DNA from 4 places in the Neobacillus canaveralius genome. Region 4 is predicted to be linked to each of the others. Evidence: predicted binding sites of a transcription regulator. Region 4 holds the regulator's gene; each other region holds the start of a gene.
What was found. Region 4 encodes Rex, which represses fermentation and respiration genes when NADH is low (regulators of the CRP and FNR family bind a similar motif). Its sites were predicted from a motif close to TTGTGAAATATTTCACAA; they were not measured.

Region 1: the regulator Rex is predicted to act here: its motif matches at 1,360-1,377, upstream of hcp (hydroxylamine reductase).
Region 2: the regulator Rex is predicted to act here: its motif matches at 1,198-1,215, upstream of ABC255_RS12290 (DUF438 domain-containing protein).
Region 3: the regulator Rex is predicted to act here: its motif matches at 671-688, upstream of ABC255_RS01050 (cytochrome C).

What each region holds. Positions count from the first base shown of each region.
Region 1 is NZ_JBDFLL010000001.1:1,979,287-1,981,482, reverse strand. Features, by position in the region: gene hcp (hydroxylamine reductase) at 1-1,299, opposite strand; gene ABC255_RS10105 (Hsp20/alpha crystallin family protein) at 1,493-1,972, shown strand; gene ABC255_RS10100 (YppG family protein) at 2,056-2,196, opposite strand, start outside.
Region 2 is NZ_JBDFLL010000001.1:2,393,459-2,395,654, reverse strand. Features, by position in the region: gene ABC255_RS12290 (DUF438 domain-containing protein) at 1-1,076, opposite strand, end outside; gene ABC255_RS12285 (ring-cleaving dioxygenase) at 1,380-2,196, shown strand, end outside.
Region 3 is NZ_JBDFLL010000001.1:215,890-218,085, reverse strand. Features, by position in the region: gene ABC255_RS01055 (Crp/Fnr family transcriptional regulator) at 1-605, opposite strand, end outside; gene ABC255_RS01050 (cytochrome C) at 832-1,275, shown strand; gene nosZ (Sec-dependent nitrous-oxide reductase) at 1,293-2,196, shown strand, end outside.
Region 4 is NZ_JBDFLL010000002.1:128,898-131,093, forward strand. Features, by position in the region: gene ABC255_RS28835 (CPBP family intramembrane glutamic endopeptidase) at 1-362, shown strand, start outside; gene ABC255_RS28840 (YdiK family protein) at 359-559, shown strand; gene ABC255_RS28845 (redox-sensing transcriptional repressor Rex) at 641-1,294, opposite strand; gene moaC (cyclic pyranopterin monophosphate synthase MoaC) at 1,327-1,824, opposite strand; gene ABC255_RS28855 (ABC-F family ATP-binding cassette domain-containing protein) at 2,014-2,196, shown strand, end outside.

The DNA of each region.
Region 1 (2,196 bases), on a different contig from region 4:
CTATACTTCTGAAAGCTGCAGCATGTCTGCCATGTCTTCTTGTGCAGTTCCAATTAGCTTTAAATTAAAGGTGTTTTGAAGAACTTGTAAGACTCCTTCAGAGATAAATTCAGGCGCTTTAGGCCCAATGCGAATATCTTGGATCCCTAGGCTGAATAGTCCTAATAGGATGGCTACTGCTTTTTGTTCAAACCAGGAAAGAACAATACTCACAGGCAGTTCATTAATTTCGCAGCCGAAAGCATCAGCAAGTGCCATCGCAATCTTAACCGTAGAACCTGAATTATTACATTGTCCTAAGTCAATATAACGCGGGATGTCTGTTCCAGGAACTACACCATAGTCAACATCGTTGAAGCGGAATTTACCACATGACGTTGTTAATATTACTGTTTCAGGAGGTAAAGAAGTTGCTAGTTCACGATAATACTCCCCTCCCTTTCCAGGTGCGTCACAGCCGGCAATGACAAAGAATCGCTTTATCTTTCCAGCCTTCACAGCCTCAATCACTTCTGGTGCTAAGCCAAGCACAGTTTCATGATGGAAACCAGTTAGCAAGGTTTCGTCTGAATGGATATCCGCTTCTGGAAGCTCAAGTGCTCTCTCGATTAATGGAGAAAAATCATCATGAATGATTTTTTGTACATTTTCAAGACCTGCTACTTCATAACTGAACATCCTATCTGCATATGTACCTTTTATTGGCATCACACAGTTGGTGGTGGCCAAAATCGCACCAGGGAATTTTTCAAAAAGACGTCGTTGGTCATACCATGCTTTGCCGATATTACCTTTTAAATGAGGATACTTCCTTAACGCTGGGTACCCATGTGCTGGCAGCATTTCTGAATGTGTATAAATATTAATGCCTTTTCCTTCTGTCTGCTTAAGTAATTCCTCAAGTGCAAATAAGTTATGACCGGAAACCACAATAGATTTTCCTTCAATTTTGTTCTGGCTAACACGAATTGGCTCAGGTATGCCAAGACGCTTTGTATGTGCCTCATCTAGCATTTCCATTACACGTACAGTAGCCTGCCCTACTTTCATTGCCATTTCGATATGTTCTTGCACATTAAAATTAGAATTGGTTAATGTCATATAAAGTGCTTCTTGTGTCGTTGTATCAACAAATGAATCGGTATATCCTAGTTGATTAGCATGTGTTCTATAGGCTGCAATACCTTTTAAACCGTAGATAATCGTATCCTGCAAGCTTGAAATCGTTTCATCTTTCCCACAAACACCAACGACTGTACAGCCTCCAACAGGAGTTTGTTCACATTGATTACAGAACATTCTGTTCCCCCGCTTTCTCGTAAATTACTTTCTCATGATACAAATATTAGAAAATTTTTCATGTGACATTTATCACTAAAAATGGATTTGTAATAAAAGGTTCATAAATTTATCGCAAACTTAAAACGCTGCACAAACAATAGCCTAATGCATATGATATGGTGAGAAAATACGGAAAGTGAGGGAAAGTTTGATGTCTTCCATGCCTCCAAGTGACCAAAACAACCATAAGAAGGTTAAACCTGAGCAATTTCGTGATTTTTTTAGAACGATGAATGACTTTATTCATGAAAAACCCGTAAAGGGATTTCTACAATCTATCGATGAATTTTTTAATAGTCCGTTTCCAAGTGGCGCTTTACCTATAGAGGTTCGGGAAACAGAGGATGAATACATTATCACAGCTGAGCTTCCGGGGATTAAAAAGGATCAAATACGTCTTAATGTCTTACCGAATCATATAAGTATTTCAGTTGAAAATAAAGAAATGGAAACAAGAGAAGATCTAAACAATCATTTTTTCCAAAAAAGGGTTTCACAACAAAGACTTTCACGGACCATTCCCTTACCTATGACCATTAATGAAAAATTGGTTAAGGCTACTTATCGGGATGGATTACTAACGATTCGAATTCCACAAGTTAGAGGAAAAACGATTAATATAGAGGACTAAAGAGGCAAATATAAAAAATCAATCCATAAATTTTTCGACAAATACCCAAAACGAAAGACGGCTTTCTGCCGTCTTTCGTTTGTTTATGCTTTAAATATTCCTCCAAGTCCTTTTACAAGTGAGGATACCTGTGTTACTGCACTTACTACCTGCCCCGCTGTATTCACCATCTTATTAACGTCGACTGTCCCGTCCTGAGATTTAAAAGAATTCATAATTGATTG
Region 2 (2,196 bases), on a different contig from region 4:
AAATCTTCTGTATCCTTTCTCCCTGCTTTAAAGTCAGCTAAAAGTTCCTCCACCACATGTACACTTCTTGGCGGATGACAGTTTTGAACTGTACGACCAATAACTGCCTTTGTACGGGCAAAAATTCTTTCTTTACCATGAGAGAAGTATCTTACCACATCATCCTGATCAATGAACGTGAGATCTACAGGTAAATGATTTAACAGCAGCTCCAACTGTTTTAAAGATAATATTCCTGTTTCCATTTTAATGTACCCTTCGGAAATTGCTTTTTCATCCAATCCATGTCTTTCAGGCTTCCAGACCTCCGTTGGTGCAATTAAGCAATAACCAATTTCGTCACTCTCTCGTGCAATTTTCACCCATTCATCTTCGGTAAAATTGTTCAATGCCATCGGGAAAAGAATATTTTCTTCTCTGTAAATCATGGTAATAACTTCTTGAATGACAAATTTAATTCCTTCGATAACAGCCTGTTTCTCCCCATTATAAGAGGCTAATTTTTTCCTTGCGTCTTTAATGGCGTCACGGATAAAATCGTTAATCCGCCACATGTTGTTTGTTGGTCCATAAATGCCGTACGTTTCTAAATAAGGGAATATTAAATTCTCTTTCCGACTATAGTGCTTATCAATATCAAGTAGTAAATTGATGTCTTCTAAAAGGAGAAGTACATTTTCTTGGTTATCTTCAAACTCAAACTGATCTAAATGAACTTGAAGTTGAGTATTTACCAATTTATCTAATTCTTTATTTTCTAATATAAAAGTGTGTACTGGGTGGCCAGGTTGTTCCTCTGGCTTGTTAGTTTTTTCTACGTCTTCAATTGCTCCTTTAAAAATTTCTGTGTGTTTTGCATGTAAACGATGCATTTCTTCTACTGATAGGTCACCAAAATCATGCTGAAGCTGTGAAATTTCTTCAATTGTAATTTTTCCAATAAACGCATCAAAATGTGCTTTTACCTCATTAACATTTTTTCCATCATGGAGATCTTTAAAAATTTGCTTTAAGATAGCTTGACGTTTATTTGGGTTATTAGTTAATTGTTCACGATTATTAATTAATTCACTCATTGGAATTCTCCTTCGCAATTTGGTTATTTATGCTATTAATAATTATTCTCATACATAAAATAACACCTTTTAAAATGTCTGATTGTGATTAACATCATTGGTACAGAAAAAAACTTTGTAAATGTGATAAATTTAAGAACAAATTATGGCAGAGAAATTGACAGCAGTTTTTATCCGTGTTATGTTTATCTCGAATTAGAGATAAATGTTTTCAAGATATCAATTATCACCCTGTCCTATGGAGTGTATTGGGCTTTCGCAGGGAAAAATAAATTTAAACATCACTTAACTGGAGGAATAAATTTGAACCACTTAAAAGGTATCCACCATGTAACAGCGATAACAAGCAGTGCCGAGAAGAATTATGAATTTTTTACTTATGTATTAGGTATGCGTCTTGTTAAAAAAACAGTCAATCAAGATGATATTCAAACCTATCACTTGTTTTTTGCGGACGACACAGGTAGCCCAGGAACAGATATGACCTTTTTTGATTTTCCTGGAATACCAAAAGGTGTACATGGAACAAATGAGATTTCAAAAACTTCCTTCCGTGTACCAAATGACGCAGCAATCGATTATTGGGTGGAGCGTTTTGAACGATTGAACGTAACTCATACTGGAATAAAGGACCAATTTAATAAAAAAACCTTATCGTTTGTTGATTTTGATGATCAACAATACCAATTGATTTCAGATGAAAACAATGAGGGAGTTGCCTCAGGCATACCTTGGCAAAATGGCCCGATTCCATTGGAATTTGCGATTACCGGATTAGGCCCTATTTTTGTACGCATAGCTAATTTTGATTACTTTAAAGAAATGATGGAGAAGGTACTACTCTTTAAAGAGATAGCTCAAGAAGGAGCCTTTCACTTATTCGAAGTAGGTGAAGGAGGAAATGGCGCGCAAGTAGTGGTGGAATACAATGCGGTCCTGCCACAGGCACGACAAGGATTTGGTACGGTTCACCATGCAGCATTCCGGGTTGAAGATCGTTCCGTATTAGAGGAATGGGATCAGAATATGCAGAGCTTTGGATTTCAAACATCTGGCTTTGTGGATCGCTACTTTTTCGGTTCACTTTACTCAAGAGTGGCTCCTCAAATATTATTTGAAT
Region 3 (2,196 bases), on a different contig from region 4:
GTTGCAAATTCTTGAATCGTCAAGGGAATTTCAATGTTCCATCTCGAAGTGGAGGTATTAAATTTATTCCCTAATCGCTCCAACGTTTTAACCGTCTTTGCATAAACATCTAACAACGCCACGTCCCGTAAGGTTGAAGTCATCTCACGCAACGAATCACTCATGTATTGGATCATTTGAACAGCTAGCTCTGGATATTCATGAAGCCCCTTCTCTAATTCCATTTTATCTAAAAAGAAAAGCTGTCCGTCTTGGAGCATAGTAGCTGTCGCTGGATACATCAAAGAGGTTTTAGAAAATAAACAAGCCTCTGCAAACACATCACCCTTTTGCTTCATACAAACAATGATCTCATTTCCGCTTTCATCCTGTTTCGTTAGCTTTACCGCGCCCGTATGAATAAAAAATACCCCTTTGGCCGTTTCATCCTCACAAATTACTTGTGATCCTTTTTTAACGGTTAACGTCTGAATACGATTTGCGATAAGACGCAAGGATTTTTCAGATAAATCCTTGAAAATGACAATTCTTCGCAGAAAGTCCTCGATTTTCAACGCTCTTACTCTACCTAATGGCTGTTCCTCTAAAGCATGTACGGGATTCATTCTCCCCCTCCTCTCTGTAAACCTCAAATACTTGTACCCATTGTAGTAAAAAAAATCACAGCTCGTAGTGATTATCTTCACAAAACGTTCAATTTTTAAAACACTTACATTTCAACACCCTTCACAAAACGTTCAATATTACACAAAAAACAGTGAAGTTTATCACAAATTTACGCCTGAAATCCAATTAGGATGAAGTTGTTGATAGACAGAAGGAGGGGGAAGTATGAATAAGGCAATTATTAGCTTTGCGATTAGTTTAATAGTTGGTTTTGGTCTTGGATACTTGGTGTTTGGTGTCGTTATGGGGGATTCAGATAAACAACCTCAGGTCGCTCAAACAGAACCAGCAGAAGGAACAAGTAAAACAGAAGATCAAAACACCGGGACAGTAAAGGAAACGGCTTCTGTAGATGAAGAAAATATTCTCAACAGTAAAGGATGTCTGGGCTGTCACGCAGTTGATGCTCTTGGTTTAGAAGGTGGAGCAACCGGACCGGATCTATCAAAGGCCTTTACAGACGTTGAAGGAAAGCATGGCAAGCCGATTGAAGAATTCTTAAAAGAGCCAACATCAGCGGTTATGTCCGGCGTTATCGGCGGCAACCCATTAACAGATGAAGAACGCACGCAAGTATTAGATATGTTGAAACAGGCTTCTGAAAAATAAAAAAGGTGGTGTTATAGATGAAGAAATGGGTTCCAATCGCCTCTGGTTTACTCGCCGGTTTTGTTGCAGCAACAATTTCCTTTGCTGATTTTTCAAAAAGTACAAACAATGAAGTCGCTTCTAGTAGTAACAAAAGCAATGCAGAAAAAGTTTATGTACCATTCGGTGAAAAAGATGATTACTACTTATTCGCATCAGGTGGACACTCCGGTCAAATGTTTATCTATGGTGTTCCATCCATGCGTCATATCCGTACAGTACCGGTATTCTCTCAAGACTCTGCAACAGGATATGGATTTGACGAACATTCTAAAGAAATGATGGGCGGCTATACGTGGGGAGACCTGCACCACCCGGCATTCTCTGAAACAAAGGGTGACTACGACGGTAAATACATGTTTGCAACGGATGTCGGAAATAGCCGTGCAGCCGCAATGGATTTAGAAACGTTTACCGTAAAAGACATTATCAATGTCCCAAACACAAGCGGTCCGCACTGTGCGGCGTTCGTTACGGAAAATACTGAGTACATGTTCTTGCCAACACGTTTCGCGGTTCCAATCGGTTCTGAATACAAGTCTTTAGATGAATACAGCACCGATTACCGCGGAGTAATGTCAGCGGTAACGTTTGATCAAAACCAAGAAAAACTAAACATTGCCTACCAGGTTGCGCTTCCGCCATGGTCTTATGATTTATCAGACGCTGGAAAGAAAAGCTCTGCAGATTGGGCAGTTATGACAACTTATAACACAGAAGAAGCGACTACGAATCTAGAAATTAACGCCTCACAGGCTGACCGTGATTACATTATTCTTTTTAACTGGAAAGAGCTTGAGAAAATGGTTGCAGACGGGCAGTATGATGAAGTTACTGGTCAAAAAATGATATTCCCTGAAAAGCATAAAGGCGGAATTTACC
Region 4 (2,196 bases):
AGTCCTTTCCTCTCGCCATCTTAGTTAGTTCAGTAATAGGACCCATATTAGAGGAAATCGTGTTTCGGAAAATTATTTTCGGTGCTCTCCACAAACGGTTTAACTTTTTCTTCTCAGCACTAATCAGTTCTGTCATTTTTGCCTTAGCCCATATGGAGCCGCATCATGTACTTCTCTATTCGGCAATGGGTTTTACTTTTGCATTTCTCTATGTAAAAACAAAACATATCCTTGTACCGATTTTTGCCCATGTTGCCATGAATACATTAGTTGTCGTCATGCAGTCAGTATATAAAGATGACATTGATAAAATTCTTCGTGAGGCAGAAGGTATTCAAAACTTTATCGGAGGCTTTCTATGAGACGTTCACCCTTGTTTTCCGGAGTCATTTATATTGTTCTTGGCTGCTTATTTACTTATTTTGCGATTGAAGATGTCACCCTAAACGGATGGGGATTTTTCAGTTACCTGCTCGTTATACTTGCTACCTTTGACTTCGGATCTGGCTTAAGAATGATTTTCTTTTACAATAGATATAAAGACAAAATAAAGAAATAACGATTTAAAACGGGCTTTTAAACATTACAGCCAAAAAAAGACCTTTTCACTTTACGTAGTGGAAAGGTCTTTTACTTTACTTTATTCTTCTACTTCCTCTGTAGGGTAGTGTTTCAGGAAGTAAATAAGTGATTGTAATTCGACTGCCAAGTCGATATGATGCACCCGAATGGAGGCAGGAACATTTAATCTTGCAGGTGTAAAATTCAATATCGCTTTAATATTGGAATTTACAAGTCGATCTGTAATTACCTGTGCCACTGGAGCAGGTACCGTCAGGATGGCAACATGAATATCATCATTACTTAAAACCTTCTCGAGCTCATCCATATGATACACAGGTACATCCCGGATTGTCGTTCCCATTTTGTTCGGATCAACATCAAAAGCACATTCAATTTTTGTATTATTATTTTTTAAAAAGTTATAATTTAGAAAGGCCGTACCAAGATTACCTACACCAATTAACGCTACTTTTGTTAATTCATCTTGATCTAGTGTTTTCCGAAAGAAGGTTAATAGGTAATTGACATTGTAGCCATATCCCTTTTTTCCTAAGGCTCCAAAATATGAAAAGTCCCGGCGGATCGTTGCCGAATCCACCTTCACTGCCTCACTTAATTCTGCTGACGAAACCCTCTGTTTACCGGAAGAATGCAGATTCTTTAAAAATCGATAATATAAGGGCAGCCGTTTTGCTGTCGCTTGTGGTATTTTCATCGTCTCATTACTCATATTCTCCCACCCCCTATAGATAGTTTAATCATTTATCTAATTTGTTCCGTCCTATGGAAATCTCCGTTTTTTCCGCCGGTTTTCTCGACCAAATAGGTTTTTCCAATTACCATACCCTTATCCACTGCCTTACACATATCATAAACAGTCAGCGCACAAGTGGATGCAGCTGTTAACGCTTCCATTTCAACACCTGTATTTCCTTTTGTTTTAACTGCAGCGGCTATATTTAATGTATAAGCAGACTCGTTTTCTTTTTCCCATGAGAAGGATATATTGACTCCTGTCAAAGGTATAGGATGGCACATCGGGATTAAGTCCCATGTTTTCTTTGCCCCCATAACAGCAGCAACTTGAGCCACAGCAAGAACATCGCCCTTTTTCATTTCATTATTTGTTATTTTATCATAAATTTCTTTACTAACCGTAATGCTGGAATGAGCAAGTGCCGAACGAGCCGTCTCTGGCTTATCGCTAACGTCCACCATTTTCGCTCTTCCTTCTTCGTTAAAATGAGTAAATTCAGACATAAACAATATCCTCCCACAAAAAATCATACTATATTTTTCACAATTTGTCTGTGAAACTTTGAGCGAATGATGAAAAATTTACATTTTTTTCTTTCCGGATATTCTGTTATTTTTTCCAACACCATGGCACTTTATTGCCGTCATGGTTGGAATAAGGTACACTTAATTTAGTAATAGAGGTGAAAAACAATGATATTATTACAAGTTAATCAACTAGCAAAATACTATGGTGCAGACCTAATTTTATCGAATATAAAACTAGAATTACAAACTCGGGACCGTGTTGCACTTGTGGGGCGAAACGGTGCAGGGAAATCGACATTATTAAAAATTATTGCTGGGCACCTGTCACATGATGGCGGAGAAATCATT